DNA from 3 places in the Serratia sp. TSA_130.1 genome. Region 1 is predicted to be linked to each of the others. Evidence: predicted binding sites of a transcription regulator. Region 1 holds the regulator's gene; each other region holds the start of a gene.
The links. Region 1 encodes CRP, which controls carbon source genes, mostly activating them, when cyclic AMP is high. Its sites were predicted from a motif close to ATGTGANNNNNNTCACAT; they were not measured.

Region 1 (6,929 bases):
GCATCGCATTCCGGCCTGGCTTTCCCCTTATCTGGACATCCCGACGTGATCATTCCCTGGCAAGAACTGGCAACCGACACCCTGAACAGCCTGATCGAATCCTTTGTGCTGCGTGAAGGCACCGATTACGGCGAGCACGAACGATCGCTGGAGCAGAAGGTGGAGGACGTGCGCCGCCAGCTGAAAAACGGCGAGGTGGTGCTGGTGTGGTCGGAACTGCATGAGAGCGTCAACATCATGCCGCGCGGTCAGTTCCGCGCCGGGCAGGAAGAAATTTAGTGGCGCCCGGTTCTATGACTGACGGAAAAAATCAGGTAACAATGGGACATTGCAAACCAGCGCGCGCCATTTTTTCCTGACATAGAGAGCGTCAACAAGAGCCACAATAATCCCCTGACGCCGGCGCATTCAACACGGAGTGACAACCACCATGTCTGCCAAACATCCCGTTATCGCGGTGACCGGTTCCAGCGGCGCCGGCACCACCACCACCAGCGTGGCGTTCCGCAAAATCTTCCAACAGCTCAACATTCGCGCCGCCGAGCTGGAGGGCGACAGCTTCCACCGCTACACCCGGCCGGAAATGGACGCGGCGATCCGCAAGGCGCGCGATCTGGGTAGACACATCAGCTATTTCGGCCCCGAGGCCAACGACTTCGGCCTGCTGCAGCAGAGCTTTATCGAGTACGGCAAAAACGGCACCGGCCGTTCGCGCAAGTACCTGCACACCTACGACGAAGCGGTGCCCTACAATCAGGTGCCGGGCACCTTCACCCCGTGGGAGCCGCTGCCGGCGCCGACCGACGTGCTGTTCTACGAGGGGCTGCACGGCGGTGTGGTCACCGAGCACCATGACGTGGCCAACCACGTCGATCTGCTGGTCGGCGTGGTGCCGATCGTCAACCTGGAGTGGATACAGAAGCTGATCCGCGATACCGGCGAACGCGGCCACTCCCGCGAGGCGGTGATGGATTCGGTGGTGCGTTCGATGGAAGACTACATCAACTACATCACGCCGCAGTTCTCGCGCACCCACATCAACTTCCAGCGCGTACCGACGGTGGATACTTCCAACCCGTTCGCCGCCAAAGCCATTCCCTCACTGGATGAAAGCTTCGTGGTGATCCACTTCCGCGGGCTGGATCAGATTGACTTCCCCTATTTGCTGGCGATGCTGCAGGGCTCGTTTATCTCGCACATCAATACGTTAGTGGTGCCGGGCGGCAAGATGGGGCTGGCGATGGAGCTGATCATGGCGCCGCTGGTACAGCGGCTGCTGGAAGGCAAGAAGATCGAATAAACGCGTTGAGCGCGGCGGCGGGCCGCGCTCCGTCTCGATTACGCCGGCTGGCGGATCTCGAAGCTGTGGGTCACCGTGGCGGCCTTGTTGAGCATCAGCGCCACCGAGCAGTACTTCTCCGCCGACAGGTTCACCGCTCGCTCTACGATTTTGTCGGTCAGATCCTGGCCGGTGACGATGAAGTGCAGGTTGATATGGGTGAACAACCGCGGGGCTTCTGCACGGCGCTCGGAGGTCAGCTTCACCTCGCAGTCGCGCACGTCGTTGCGCCCTTTTTGCAGGATGGACACCACGTCGATCGCGCTGCAGCCACCCACCGACATCAGCACCATCTCCATCGGGCTGGGCGCTTTATCGCCGGCGTTGCCGTCCATCAGCACCTGGTGGCCGGAGGCCGATTCACCCAAAAACGTTAACCCTTCCACCCACTTAACTCTTGCCTGCATTCTGGTCACTCCGGTTGATTTCTTAAAATCAGAGTACGCTTTCGCATAGAAACAGGCAACGTAACCTGATGCTAATCATGCTGAAGCGAGACAACACGAGACACCCGCCTTACTCTGTGCTACAAACAGAGCCGCAATAAATCTTTCCGGGACACTGAATTTCAGGGAAACGCCCAGAGAAAGGCTCCTTTACCGGTATGTTAACAGAATGTAGCTTGCAGCGCTTACGGCAAGTTAATATGCTAGAGCGACAGCGTATTTTTATGACACGCCTCAAAACTTGCCGGTAGCCCTCGCTCATAACTGCGGCTACAGGCGGGTTTTACAGGGAACTCTGACCCCTGTGACACAAGGCAGCGATAACAACAGAGGATAACAGCGAATGGTTCTCGGCAAACCGCAAACAGACCCTACTCTCGAATGGTTCCTGTCTCATTGCCATATCCACAAATATCCATCGAAGAGTACGCTGATTCACCAAGGTGAAAAGGCCGAAACGCTTTACTACATCGTGAAAGGCTCCGTCGCGGTGCTGATCAAGGATGAAGAAGGTAAAGAGATGATCCTGTCCTACCTCAACCAGGGGGATTTCATCGGCGAGCTCGGATTGTTCGAAGAAGGTCAGGAGCGCAGCGCCTGGGTTCGCGCCAAAACCGCCTGTGAAGTGGCCGAAATTTCCTACAAGAAATTCCGCCAGTTGATCCAGGTTAACCCGGACATCCTGATGCGTCTGTCCGCCCAAATGGCGAGCCGCCTGCAGGTCACTTCCGAAAAAGTGGGCAACCTCGCCTTCCTGGACGTCACCGGCCGCATCGCGCAAACCCTGCTGAATCTGGCGAAGCAACCCGACGCCATGACTCACCCGGACGGCATGCAGATCAAGATCACCCGCCAGGAAATCGGCCAGATCGTCGGCTGCTCGCGTGAAACCGTTGGCCGTATTCTGAAAATGCTGGAAGACCAAAACCTGATTTCCGCCCACGGCAAGACCATTGTCGTCTACGGCACCCGTTAATCCCTGAAGAAACGGCGCAATCTGCGCCGTTTTTTTGTCTGCTCTCTGCCATGTGGCGCCGCCTGATTTACCACCCGGAAGTCAACTACGCACTGCGACAAACGCTGGTGTTGTGCCTGCCGGTGCTGTTTGGCCTGCTGATTGGCCAGCTGCAGCTCGGCCTGATGTTCTCTCTGGTGCCCGCCTGCTGCAATATCGCCGGTCTGGACACGCCGCATAGGCGCTTCTTTAAACGGCTGATCGTCGGCGGTGCGCTGTTTGCCCTCAGCAGCCTGCTGCTGCAACAAGCCCTGCTGTGGCACGTGCCGCTGCCGGCGCTGATGCTGGGCCTGGCGCTGCTGCTCGGCGTCACCGGCGAAATCAGCCCGCTGCACGCCCGGCTGTTGCCGGCGGCGCTGGTGGCCGCCATCTTCTCCCTCAGCATGGCCGGCACCGTGCCTCTCTGGCAGGCGCCGCTGCTGTACGCGATCGGCACCGCCTGGTACGGCTTATTCACCTGGTTCTGGTTCCGGCTGTGGAAAGAGCAGCCGATGCGCGAGACGCTGAGCCAGCTCTATCTGGAACTGGCGGACTACTTCGAAGCCAAATACTCGCTGCTGACTCAGCACACCGATCCGCAGACCGCTCTGCCGCCGCTGCTGGTGCGCCAGCAAAAGGTGATGGATCTGATCAGCCTGCTGTACCAACAGCTTAATTTCCTGCCGCACGCCAACAACCTCGATCAAAAGCGTCTGCAACGCGCCTTTCAGGTGGCGATGGATCTGCAGGAGCACATCACCGTCAGCCTGCACTTGCCGGAGGAAGTACAAAAACTGATGGAGCAGAGCCAGGCCGAAGCGATCATTCGCCGCAACGCTCAGGTGATCGCCGGGCGGCTGCGCGTGGTGGCGCACGATATTCTCTACCATCAACATTCGAAGCGCTTTTCCATGACGCACGAACTGGCGGCGCTGGAAAAAATGGCGGCGCAGCATCCCGACAACCCGGTCGGCCAGTTTTGTTACTACCATTTCAGCCGCATTGCCCGCCTGCTGCGCACCCAGCATCCGCTGTACCGCCGCGATTTGATGCCCAGCCAGCATCGCCTGCCGTTTTGGCCGGCGTTGGCCAGCTACCTGTCGTTCAAATCCACGGCGCTGCGCAACGCCGCGCGGCTGGGGGTGACGCTGGCGGTCGGCAGCAGCCTGGGGGCGGTATTCAATCTGCCGAAGCCGTACTGGATACTGCTCACCATCATGCTGGTGAGCCAAAACGGCTATAACGCCACCCGGGTGCGTATTCAGCACCGTGCGCTCGGCACGATCGCCGGTTTGTTGCTGGCGGCCGGGCTGTTGCAGCTGCAATTACCGGAAGCAGAAACACTGAGCATCATGCTGATGATCACGCTGTTGGCCTACCTGGTTTCGCGCAAGAACTACGGGCTGTCGGTGATTGGCTTTACGGTCACGGCGGTTTACACCCTGCAGCTGCTGGCGCTGAACGGCTCGCATTTTTTGGTGCCGCGTCTGATCGATACGCTGATCGGCTGCGTGCTGGCGTTCGGCGGCACCATTTGGCTGTGGCCGCAGTGGCAAAGCGGGCTGCTGCGCAAGAATGCCCATCAGGCGCTGGAAAACGATCAAGCCGCGCTGCGGCTGATGCTGAAGCAACCGGAGCCGGACGCCACCGCGTTGGCCTATGCCCGCATGCAGGTCAACCAGGCGCACAATGCGCTGTTCACTTCGCTCAATCAGGCGATGCAGGAACCGGGGTTCGCCTCGAACTATCTGGCGGACATGCGGCTGTGGGTCACTCACAGCCAGTTCATCGTCGAACACCTGAACGCCATGACCATCCTGGCGCGCGAGCACTACATGCTGACGCCGAAGCTGGCGGAAGCGTATCTGCAAACCTGTGAAATCGCGCTGCAAAGCTGCCAGCAGCGGTTGGAATACGACGGCCCGAGCAGTGACAACAGCGGCATCATGCAGCCGCCGGATCTGCATCCGGAGATGCCCGTCACCGAGATGGAACGTCATTTGCGGCGTATTCTGTCGCACCTGAGCGTCATGCACACCATTTCGTCGCTGGCCTGGCGCCAGCGCCCGCACCACGGCATCTGGCTCAAGCGTAAACTGCGCGATCAATAAGGGCGCGGCATGCCGCGCCCCGTTATTCGCCGCAGGTGCTTCAGGCGTTGATCACATCCTGCACCGCCAGCTCGAACAGCGCCATGCCGGCCTCGATGTCCTGCAGCTCCACCACCAGCGACGGCGCAAAGCGGATCACGTTCGGCCCGGCGTTGAGGATCATCAGCCCACGCGCGGCGGCGGCGGTGAGGAAATCGCGCGCTCTGCCGTGATAATGCGGCGTCAGCTCGGCGCCGATCAGCAACCCCATGCCGCGAATGGCGGTGAAAATACCGTATTTATCGCCGATATTCTGCAAAGACTGTACATACAGCGCATGGCGCTGCTCGATGCCGCTCAGCACCTCCGGCGTATTGATCACATCCAGCGCCGCCTCCGCCACCGCGCAGGCCAGCGGGTTGCCGCCATAGGTGGTGCCGTGAGTGCCCACCTGCATCACCGACGCAATCTCTTCGGTAGTCAGCATGGCGCTCACCGGGAAACCGCCGCCCAGCGCCTTGGCGGTGGTGAGAATGTCCGGCGTCACGCCATAATGCATATAGGCGAACAGCTTGCCGCTGCGCCCCATACCGCTTTGCACTTCATCGAACACCAGCAGCGCCTGATGTTGGTCGCACAGTTTGCGCACGCCTTTAAGGAAGTCGGCGTCGACCGGCGTAATGCCGCCCTCGCCCTGAATCGGCTCCATCACCACCGCGCAGGTGTGGTCGTCCATCACCGCTTTCACCGCCGCCAGATCGTTGAACGGCACGTGCACGATGTCGGCCGGCTTCGGCCCGAACCCGTCGGAATATTTGGCCTGCCCGCCCACCGACACGGTGAACAGCGTGCGGCCGTGAAACGCGTTATAGAAGGCGATGATTTTGGTTTTATAGGGGCTGTGGCGGGTGATAGCGTAATGACGCGCCAGTTTGAACGCCGCCTCGTTGGCCTCTGCGCCGGAGTTGGCGAAGAACACCCGATCGGCGAAGGTGGCGTCGATCAATTTGCTCGCCAGGCGCAGCGCCGGTTCATTGGTGAAGACGTTGCTGGTATGCCACAAGGTTTCGCCCTGGCGTTTGAGCGCCTCGACCAGCGCCGGATGGCAGTGCCCCAGCGCCGTCACCGCTATGCCGCCGGAAAAATCGATGTACTCTTTTCCCTGCTGATCCCAGACCCGGCTGCCTTGGCCGCGCACCGGCACAAACTGGGCGGGTGCATAAACAGGCAGGATCACCTGGTCAAAGGTGCTGCGGCTCACTGCGGATTTGTCAGTCATTTTCGGCTCCACCCTGAAGGTTTTTCAGCGCTATCGCGATGTTATAATGAAAATATAATCACGAAATATGCATAAAAAAACACTAAAGCGCAAATGCAAAACGCCTGACGGGCGAAAAAAATGCGAAGGGATTAACGCCTGAGAAAATTGTCCAACAGCTGATGGCCCTGCTCGCTGAGCACGCTTTCCGGGTGGAACTGCACCCCTTCCAGCGCCAGCGTGCGGTGGCGGATACCCATGATCTCGTCGCGCACGCCGTCGCGTTCGCTCCAGGCGGTCACTTCAAAGCAATCCGGCAGCGTATCGGCTTTCAGCACCAACGAATGGTAACGCGTCACGGTCAGCGGATCGCTCAGGCCGCGAAACACGCCGACGCCCAGATGGCGAATCGCCGAGGTTTTGCCGTGCATCACCGCGCGGGCGCGCACCACCTCGGCGCCGAACGCCTGCCCCAGCGCCTGGTGCCCCAGGCACACGCCGAGGATCGGCAGCTTGCCGGCGAAATGACGAATGGCAGCCAGCGAGATGCCCGCTTCGTTCGGGGTACAAGGGCCGGGGGAAATCACCAGATGCTGCGGCGCCAGCCGCTCGATATCGGCCAGCTGCAGCTCATCATTGCGCTTCACCACCACCTCGGCGCCCAACTCGCAGAAGTACTGGTAAAGGTTATAGGTAAAGGAGTCGTAGTTATCGATCAGCAGCAGCATGTTAGGTCCGGCAGAGAAAAACGCCGCCATAGTTTACTGATTTAACCCGCCGCTGCCGACGATAATTTCCGCTT
Region 2 (5,080 bases), on a different contig from region 1:
GGCGCATACACCACGATCGGCAGGCGGCTGTTGTAGCGCTGCATCGCGGCGTCGCCCAGGTTGGCAGCGATGAATTTCTTGGTCTTGGTATTGTCCGGGCAGGCCATCATGGTCGAGGCCGGTTCAGACAGCTTCTCCAGCACCAGGTAGTCGTAACCCCAGCCGGACAGGGTTTTGGTCTCCAGCGTGCCGCCAATCATATGGCGGTTGCAGTCCACTTCCAGCGTCTTGCCGATCAGCAGTTCTACCTTGTAGTTCTCTTCGTGCTCTTGCTTCGGCAGGTAGATCACCTGGCGATTCATGCCCTTCTCGGCTTTCGGGTAAGGCGCGACTTTTTCCAGCGGCTGTTTGCTCATGTCTGCGTCATCGCCAGAGGTCGCCGCCATAGCGCCAGCGGAAACGGCCATCAGCAGGCCGGAAAATACAACGGATGCCTTGTTCATGTTTTATCCCTACACTTTGTCAAATAATCCGACTATAAACTAATACACTACCGCCAAGCCCGCCACAGGTTTAATCTTCTTTACAATAGGTGATAAATAGTGACAATCGCCTGATATAAACCGTTAAGCGGAGCAATTAGCCAGCACACCCTCGGGTTAAGACGAGAAAAACAAGCGATTACCTTCGCACAAGCGGGTGTATCAGATAGGGTTTTCTTGCCGGCGGACTAAGGTTTTCTTAAGACAGAATTATTACAGTGACGTCATTCAATCCTGTCACCGAGCCTGCGCGTGAATCCAGAATCGTCATTAAATCAATCCTCAACGACACCGCAAATTAAGACAACCGCCCTTTACTCCCTGTCGACATCCTTTTACCGTTGGCAGGTTTTTGGCCTGCTGATCAGCGGTCTGGCGTTTCTGTGGCTCTCCCGCAACGAACAGCTGGATTGGGCGATCAGCAACTATTGGTACGATGCCGCCAGCGGGCATTTCCCGTGGCAAAACAATTATTGGCTGGATCTGATCAATCACCGCCTGTTGAAGCAGATAGTGATCGTAGGGGCGGTGCTGACGCTGTTTTGGGGCATCTATCGCCGCAGCGCGCGCCTGATCGTGACCATGCTGCTGATTGGCATCGGCCCGCTGGTGGTGGGCATTCTCAAAGCCACCAGCGCGCACTCCTGCCCGTGGGATCTGATTGAGTACGGCGGCAAAGCGATGTCTTTCCCGCTATTCGGCGCGGTACCGGCGCTGCCGGGCCCCGGCCGCTGTTTCCCCGGCGGGCACGCCTCGAGCGGTTTCGCGGTGATGGCGTTGTTTTTCCTGTTTTATCCGCAGCGTCCGCGCCTCGCCTGGTGGTGTTGGTGCGGCGGCATCGCGCTTGGCATGGTGATGGGCTTTGGTCAGATCATGCGCGGCGCACATTTTCTTACCCATAACCTGTGGGCGGGTTGGTGGGTTTGGTTAAGCCAGTTGGCTATTTATTGGACGGTTAGCGGCTATTGGCGCCGCAAGACGAGGTAACGGTTATGGAACAGTTGAACCATTTTCTTTTCGCCTGGATCAATGCGACTCCGGCGTCTCCCGAATGGATGATCGATTTCGCCACCTTTTTGGCGCGCGATCTGATCATCATCGTGCCGCTGCTGATCGTCGGTCTTTGGCTGTGGGGGCCGCAAAGCCAGCTGGTTTCGCAACGCCAGGTGGTAGCGAAAACCACTATCGCGCTGCTGTTCGCCATGCTTGCCGCTTCCGCTATCGGCGCGCTGCTGCCGCATGAGCGCCCGTTCGTCGCCGGCGTTGGTTATACCTTCCTGCCACACGCGCCGGACAGCTCGTTCCCGAGCGATCACGGCACCGCCATCTTTACCTTCGCGCTGGCGTTCCTGTTCTGGCACCGCGTTTGGTCCGGCGTGCTGCTGATGATCGTCGCCGTCGGCATCGCCTGGTCACGCGTTTACCTCGGCGTGCACTGGCCGCTGGATATGGTCGGCGGTTTCCTGCTCGGCCTGGTGGGCTGCCTGTTCGCCCAACTGGTGTGGAATCTGTTCGGCGATGTCATCGCCGACAGGCTCTCGCGCCTGTATCGTTTCCTGTTCGCCTTCGCCATTCGCCGCGGTTGGGTGAAAGAGTAACCGCACAACATGGCAGGGGCGTTACCGCCCCTGCTTATTTCACACCACGCCGGTAGTCACGCAGAACGCCCGCGTTTTTCCCGCTCCCAGCATCACTCCCTCACCCTCTGGCGCATTCGGGCGGCAGTTTGCCGGCTGGATAAAGGAAAGCAACTGCCGGTTGCCCTGAACGGCGATGCGCCGGAGACCATAGTTGAATTGCCCGGTGGCGAAACGCGTTACATAGCGCCGGCCTTGCGGCGCCAGCATAAAGAATTCGGCTCGGTCCACGTAGCGCGACAGATCCTCGGAACACAGCAGTTCCTGCCCGAGCGCCTCCCCCAACAGCGCCGGCGTCGGCAAGTTTTGGCGGAATACCGCGTCGGGAATGCAATCGTAGTTGAGGCGGCACACATAGCGCAGCGGCTGCGGCCGATCGGCCAGATTGGTGACTTTCATCTCAATGGCGAACTGCGCGCTCTGCGCCGCCAAACGCAGCGCCGGGCCGATGCGCCATCCCTCGCCCAACCGCTCGCCTTCGCCCTGCAACGTCAGCTCGTCGCCCGCCAGCTGCAGCCACACGCGTTGCATCTGGAGCGATGCGCCGTCGTGACTCGGCCAGGCGGGGCAGAACGCGGCGACATCATCGCGCTTTCTTCCAGCGCCCCGCCCGCTGCGGCGGCCCGATTTCAATGAGTAACCGTCAAATTCAGCATCCCAAATCGCCAGGCCCTGATACGGCAAGACCGTCAATGCCCCGCGCCGATTCGCCAGCGTCAGCATTGGCCCGCGCTCTGCGCAGCGATGGGCGCTCACCGCGAAATCCGCATTGCGGAACAGCGCCTGCCGATGCGCCCCGAACGCGGCAGGAACCAGATCAATGTTGATTTTCATCGTTTTCCCTCGACATTTCGCCCGCGCAGGCCGCGAGCGGCCGCTGAAAATGTTATTTAAATAACAAATACACCTCCCCTAAGTTATACATATAACAGTGAGATAACTATGATCTCGTCGACATTTTTCAAATCCCGCTAGGTTTACCCGCATTGTAATGTTATTATTTTCACATTCTCTATCAACGCTCTTTTCTCAACTTCATTAAGGAACCGCGATGACCTCCGAAAACATCGATTACGCCCGCTATGTCGACCACACCCTGCTGGCCATGGACGCCACCGAAATGCAGATCGCCAAACTGTGCGAAGAAGCCCAGCAGCACAACTTCTATGCGGTGTGCGTCAACTCCGGCTACGTGCCGTTGGCAGCCCAGCTGCTGCAGGAAAGCACCGTGAAAGTCTGCTCGGTGATCGGTTTCCCGCTGGGTGCCGGCCTGACCGTCGCCAAAGCCTTTGAAGCCAAAGCGGCGATCGCCGCCGGCGCGCAAGAGATCGATATGGTGATCAACGTCGGCTGGCTGAAAAGCGGCCTGCTGGACGAAGTGAAAGCCGACATCGCCGCCGTGCGCGAGGTTTGCGCGGCGATCCCGTTGAAGGTAATATTGGAAACCTGCCTGCTCAGCGATGCGCAGATCGTCCAGGTTTGTGAAATGTGTCGCGAACTCGATGTCGCCTTCGTTAAAACCTCCACCGGCTTCAGCACCGGCGGCGCTCGGGAAGAGCACGTCAAACTGATGCGCGAGACGGTGGGCAGCGAAATGGGCGTGAAAGCTTCCGGCGCCGTGCGCGATCGCGCCACCGCCGAGAAGATGATCAAAGCCGGCGCCACGCGTATCGGCACCAGCTCCGGCGTTGCCATCGTATCCGGCGCGCAGGCGGCGGCTGGCAGCTACTGATCGTCGGCGCGCCTTGACGGGCGCAGCCAATACACTCCGATGCGGGACAATACGGGCGGCCGATGCGGCCCGATATTGCCCCGCATCGTTGTGTTTAGCGCCGGAAACGGCGGCACGCTTTTTTACCTCTACTACCTGTGGGAAGACGGATCTATGGAAACGCGGCGCGAAGAACGTATCAACCGGTTAGTTCAGGCGTTAAAACGCGCTGACAAGATCCACCTGAAAGAAGCCGCCGCGCTGCTGGGGGTCTCGGAGATGACCATTCGCCGCGATCTGAGCGCCGAGCCGGCGGCGGTGGTGCTGCTCGGCGGCTATGTGGTGACCGATCCGCGCAGCAACGGCGTGACCAACTACTTCGTTTCCGATCAAAAAGCCAAACAGGTCATGGAGAAACGGCGCATCGGCCTGCTGGCGGCGCCGTTGATCAATGAAAACGACACGGTGTTTTTCGACTGCGGGACCACCACCCCGACGATCATAGACGCCATTGCCGACGAACTGACCTTCACCGCCGTGTGCCATTCGCTGAACACCTTCCTGGCGCTGCAAGACAAACCGAATTGCAAGGTGATCCTGTGCGGCGGCGAGTTCAAACCGAACAACTACATCTTTTCCAGCGTCGGCGGCCGCAATGAGCTCGATCACATCTGCCCGAACATCGCCTTTATCTCCGCCGCCGGTCTCAGCCTGCGGCACGGCGCCACCTGCTTTAACTTCGACGAGCTGGAGATGAAGCATCGCGCAATGGCGATGGCGCAGCAAAAGATCCTGGTGGCGGATCACAGCAAGTTCGGCAAAATCAAGCCGGCCTGTATCGGCCCGCTGACGCAGTTCGATCGGGTGATCACCGATCGCCAGCCGGACGCCGACTTCATGGCGTTCTTCAACGATAACGCCATCGCTACCCGCTATTGATCCCCCTTCAGCGCCGTCGGAAGCGACGGCGCGCCGCTGAAATCTCTCTTTTCCCACAGCCCGAGATGAACAAATAATGCGCAATCGATACGCATTTTTCGCTTATCCTCACGCAACATCAGGTTAATAAAATGCAACAGGTCACCCGAGTGATTATTTTCTCTCTGGTCAAACCTGCTTTCAGCTGGATGAATTAACGACTATTTATGGCTTTTATATGATAAATCGCGCCAAAGACCGGGATGTTTAAATAAACGGCCGGTTAGGCTATTGCAGCAAATCTCGCCAATACCTGTTAGCTATCTGTTATT
Region 3 (5,080 bases), on a different contig from region 1:
CCAACCTGTACGATTCAACGCGTTGGCCAACCGTAGCCGCCGCCGATCGCTACAGCGCCGATAACGTGGTAAAGCATTATCTGGCCGCCGGTCTGAAACCGGCGCAGATGAACCTGGGTATCGGTTTCTACGGCCGGGTACCGAAACGGGCGACCGAGGCGGGCATCGACTGGGACAAACCGGATGCCGCCAACCATCCGGTGACGCAGCCTTACTTCAGCGCGCGAGAAATCGCCCTGTTCCGCACGCTGGGATTGGATCTCAGCAAAGACACTTATTTTAAATACCGCGATATCGTCAACAAATTGCTCAACGATCCGCAGCAGCGTTTCCGCGAGCACTGGGATGACGACGCCAAAGTGCCATACCTGACGCTGCAATCCGCCGAAGGCAAGCCGCTGTTCGCCATTTCGTACGAGAACCCGCGTTCGGTGGCCATCAAGGCCGATTATATTAAAAGCCAGGGATTGGGCGGTGCGATGTTCTGGGAATACGGCGCAGACGACAACAACCGGCTGGCGCAGCAGCTGGCGGAATCGCTGGGCATAAAGGGCGAGAAACGTTGAATCGACGGGGCGATGGCGACATCGCCCCGCTTTAGGGGTGGAGCCTTACTGCGGCTTGAGTTTCACCAGCGGCTCGGCAACGAACTGCTGCTTCAGCTCTTGTTTGCTCTTCATCACGATCTGCCCGTCGGTGCCGATGCTCATATGCTGCGGATCGACGTTGTTCATCGACTGCCACAGCATCACCGCCTGCAGGCTGTTTTCCTTTTGCTCCGGCGTCAGCGCCACGCCGTCCGGCCATTTGCCCAGTTCAACCGCCTGCACCAGGCGTTGGTATATCTCGGGCGTCATCGCCGCAATCAGATCTTTCACGTCCATCAGGGCCCTTCTCGCTTACGGAAGAATAATTAGCTGAATCGATTTTGTTGGTTAAATTACCGCTTAACCGGCCGTTTGATCGCCATTTTCGCCATCGGTGAAACTCAGCGAGGCGGAATTGACGCAGTAACGGTCACCGGTCGGCTGCGGGCCATCGGGGAATACATGCCCCAGGTGCGCGTCGCAGTGGCCACAGCGGATTTCAACACGATGCATATTATGTGAATTATCATCAAGATAACGGATTGCATCGGCGGAAACCGGCTCGTAAAAGCTGGGCCAGCCGCAGCCGGAATCGTATTTGGTTTCGGAATAGAACAGCGGCTGGTTACAGCACAGACAATGGTACACGCCCTCACGCTTGTTATGCAGCAATTTGCCGCTAAACGGCGCTTCGGTGCCACGCTGTTGCGTGACATAACGTTGGATTTCATTCAGTTCCGTGACCGGATGAGCGGGGGTTGTCTCTTTAGCCATTTGTGCTTATCTCTGAATGTGGATAATGTCAACGAAAACAATGATTAATAATAACAAAAAATTAACACCGCTGCAGGGGTTTTTGGCCTAAACTGTAGCCCATAAAGGCCACGTCACGATGATATGTGATAGCGATCACACATCTTGCGTATGCTGACTTTATACTTGGCGGCTTGTCCCCATATAACGGATGAGGCCGAGCGCAAATGGACTGTGCAATAAGCGTGCAAAACCACCCTTCCGGTTTGACTTGCCGCAAGTATTGACACGATTCCGCTTGACGCTGGGTAAGGTTTTTGTAATTTTACAACCAACCTTTTATTCACTAACAAATAGCTGGTGGAATATATGACTATCAAAGTAGGTATCAACGGTTTTGGCCGTATCGGTCGCATTGTTTTCCGTGCTGCTCAAGAGCGTTCTGACATCGAGATCGTTGCAATCAACGACCTGTTGGACGCAGAGTACATGGCTTACATGCTGAAGTATGACTCTACTCACGGCCGTTTCAACGGTACGGTAGAAGTTAAAGACGGCCACCTGGTTGTTAACGGCAAAACCATCCGTGTTACCGCAGAGAAAGACCCGGCTAACCTGAAGTGGAACGAAGTGGGCGTTGATGTGGTTGCTGAAGCGACCGGTATCTTCCTGACCGACGAAACCGCACGTAAACACATCACCGCCGGCGCTAAAAAAGTGGTTCTGACTGGCCCATCCAAAGATGCGACCCCAATGTTCGTTCGCGGCGCCAACTTTGACAAATATGCCGGCCAGGACATCGTGTCCAACGCCTCTTGCACCACCAACTGCCTGGCGCCGCTGGCTAAAGTCATCAACGACAACTTCGGTATCGTTGAAGGCCTGATGACCACCGTTCACGCCACCACCGCGACTCAGAAAACCGTTGATGGCCCGTCTCACAAAGACTGGCGCGGCGGCCGCGGCGCATCCCAGAACATCATCCCTTCTTCTACCGGCGCAGCGAAAGCGGTTGGCGTGGTTCTGCCAGAGCTGAAAGGCAAACTGACCGGCATGGCGTTCCGCGTACCGACCCCTAACGTGTCCGTTGTTGACCTGACCGTGCGTCTGGAAAAAGCGGCTACCTACGAAGAAATCAAGAAAGCCATCAAAGACGCCGCTGAAGGCTCTATGAAAGGCGTTCTGGGCTATGTTGAAGACGACGTGGTTTCCACCGACTTCAACGGCGAAGTGCTGACTTCCGTGTTCGATGCCAAAGCCGGTATCGCACTGAACGACAACTTCGTGAAACTGGTTTCCTGGTACGACAACGAAACCGGCTACTCCAACAAGGTTCTGGATCTGATCGCTCACATCTCCAAGTAATGGCATGATGTTAAGCTGATAATGAGGGCGACATTTTTTTGTCGCCCTTTTTTTACCCGTCATCTTTCGAGTCACAGCGTTGTTCGCTGCACACACTCACCTCAGTCACTGTCTAAGCATGCGCCTGAGGGCCTGGTTGTGACCCGAAAGCTAATAGGGTCCATTTCTATTTCCGGCAAACAATAGGTTATGAAATGAACGAGAAAATTTTCACCCTGCCCGTTTCCGAACAGATTTCTCCTTACATCAGCCAGCGCCAACTCGATGAGCTGGGCGTGGTGGTCGTGTCGCACCCGAAAGTGCGCGCGGCGGTCGCGCTGCAGGGCGCCCATTTGCTGGCCTGGCAGCCCAGCGGTGAGCAGCCGGTGATTTGGCTCAGCAACAACACGCCTTTCGCCAAAGGCAAGGCCATCCGCGGCGGCGTGCCGATCTGCTGGCCGTGGTTCGGCCCGGTGGCGCAACCCTCCCACGGGTTCGCCCGCAACCAGCCCTGGAGCCTGACGGCGCACGATGAAGATGACAACGGCGTCATCCTGACCTTTACGCTGAAAGACAATGAGCAGACCCGCAAGCTGTGGCCGCACGCCTTCACGCTGATTGCTCGCTTCAAGCTGGGTGAAGAGTGCGAGATCGAACTGGAATCGCACGGCGATTATCAAGCCACGGCGGCGCTGCACAGCTACTTCCAGGTTGGCGATATCGATCGGGTCAGCGTGGCGGGCCTGGGCGAACCTTATATTGATAAGGTGGCGGGCGGCGTCGAAGCGCGTCAGACGGGCGAAGTGACCTTCGTCGGCCAAACTGACCGCGTCTATACCCGTCCGGAGGCCTTCAGCCTGATCCGCGATCCGGCGCTCGCACGCACCATCGAGGTTCATCACCATCATATGAGCGACGTTATCGCCTGGAACCCCGGCGTAGAGCTGTCCTGCAGCATGGGAGACATGCCGAACGACGGTTACAAGACCATGGTCTGCGTTGAGACCGGGCGCGTCAGCAAACCGCTGGTCGCCGCCGGCGAACAACCCGCCCGTTTGGGTGTGACCTTCCGCAGCCGTAAAAAGGCCTGAAACCCCGTGCGCGTCAGCGCACTACGGATGTGCAAAAGGGGCGCTCGCGCCCCTTTTTGATGCACACCATGCACACTTATCGTGCAATGCGCGATTAGAAGGTGTAGCTCACACCCGTCATCAGCAAACCGGTGTAAGATTTATCCACCATCGGGCTGTCTTTCACTTCATCCGACAACTTCACATAGCGGCCGAGGAAGAAGGCGTTCCAGCTCTTGTTGATCTGGTAATTGGCGCTCAGCTCGAGATACGGCGCCCAGCTATCGCTCGGGGTGTAGCTGTCCAGACCGCTGCGGCGCGATTCATTGGCGCTGACGCCATAGTAATATTTGTTCTGGTTTTTGCTGTTCCACATCACGCCTACGCCCGGAACCAGCGTCAACGCGTCCAGATCAAACTTGTACAGATAAGCCACATCGCCCACCAGCCCGTTGCTGTAGTTCAGCGTGTCGCCGGTGAAGGTGGTGCGAATGGTGCCCCACTCTGCGTTGTGTGAATAGGCCAGGCCGGCCATCAGCGTGCCGCGACGCTTGTCGAGACGCTTCATGCGATCGTCGTCGCTGTCGCCCGGACGGTAGCCCCATGGCGTGTAATACCCCATGATGCTCAGCTGATTTTCTTGATCTTTCCACAGGTAGTAACCGGCGGTCAGAGTACGGAAGTAGAAGTCGTCACCTTCATAGTCGATGACGGGCACCGGATAAACGCGATCCTGATAACCGCGATACGGGTCCGGGCTAACCAGCGCGGCAGCACCCAGTGACCAGGTTCCCGCCTGGGCACTTTGCGCACAAACCATTGCGGAAGCGATAATTGCTAGCGTTTTGAGTTTTGAAATCTTCACTGGTTCTTTTTCCATAAATTACAGGGTTAATAGCCGCAATAGTTTATGTGAAAATTTAGTTACGCGCCTAATCTTTACAATAGAAAACGACCAAGATCGAATAACTTATAGCGGAATTATGAATTAATCATGGCGGAACGATGACGATTCATGCCGCAGGCCGCGCCAGACAAGGCATTTGGTTATCCCGGCAATAACTGAGTCATTGATATGACTTAAAAAAAGCTTTTTCTACGGCAGGAAATTTTCCGGCAAGCAAACTAAGCTTAAATCAGAAGGTGAATTTATCCTGGGCCCAGTGGCATACAGCGCAACTCGCGATAATAAGCGCACCAAGTTGGCATACGGGTTGCTGTACTCAGGCGTATTCTCATCTTTCGGGAGCCAGAACACTATCACACGCTCTCTTTAACCTGTGCTAATAACGAAAGGACGGGCATCATGAACATATTTGACCACTA

Region 2: a site for CRP is predicted at 3,111-3,128, ahead of deoC (deoxyribose-phosphate aldolase). Genes of this name have one in related genera too.
Region 3: a site for CRP is predicted at 1,485-1,502, ahead of msrB (peptide-methionine (R)-S-oxide reductase MsrB). Genes of this name have one in related genera too.

Annotation. Positions count from the first base shown of each region.
Region 1 is NZ_JBQZFS010000008.1:45,112-52,040, forward strand. Features, by position in the region: gene ACUTQY_RS21970 (hydrolase) at 1-49, shown strand, start outside; gene ACUTQY_RS21975 (YheU family protein) at 46-279, shown strand; gene ACUTQY_RS21980 (phosphoribulokinase) at 431-1,300, shown strand; gene ACUTQY_RS21985 (OsmC family protein) at 1,339-1,746, opposite strand; gene crp (cAMP-activated global transcriptional regulator CRP) at 2,129-2,761, shown strand; gene ACUTQY_RS21995 (YccS/YhfK family putative transporter) at 2,812-4,890, shown strand; gene argD (bifunctional acetylornithine/succinyldiaminopimelate transaminase) at 4,931-6,148, opposite strand; gene ACUTQY_RS22005 (aminodeoxychorismate synthase component II) at 6,280-6,855, opposite strand; gene ACUTQY_RS22010 (helicase HerA-like domain-containing protein) at 6,928-6,929, opposite strand, start outside.
Region 2 is NZ_JBQZFS010000002.1:409,188-414,267, forward strand. Features, by position in the region: gene eco (serine protease inhibitor ecotin) at 1-443, opposite strand, end outside; gene ACUTQY_RS08670 (phosphatase PAP2 family protein) at 735-1,469, shown strand; gene ybjG (undecaprenyl-diphosphate phosphatase) at 1,475-2,080, shown strand; gene ACUTQY_RS08680 (hypothetical protein) at 2,120-2,953, opposite strand; gene deoC (deoxyribose-phosphate aldolase) at 3,171-3,851, shown strand; gene deoR (DNA-binding transcriptional repressor DeoR) at 4,005-4,769, shown strand.
Region 3 is NZ_JBQZFS010000001.1:290,967-296,046, forward strand. Features, by position in the region: gene ACUTQY_RS01300 (glycoside hydrolase family 18 protein) at 1-566, shown strand, start outside; gene ACUTQY_RS01305 (YeaC family protein) at 612-884, opposite strand; gene msrB (peptide-methionine (R)-S-oxide reductase MsrB) at 948-1,361, opposite strand; gene gapA (glyceraldehyde-3-phosphate dehydrogenase) at 1,710-2,705, shown strand; gene ACUTQY_RS01320 (D-hexose-6-phosphate mutarotase) at 2,900-3,775, shown strand; gene ACUTQY_RS01325 (MipA/OmpV family protein) at 3,870-4,634, opposite strand; gene yeaG (protein kinase YeaG) at 5,061-5,080, shown strand, end outside.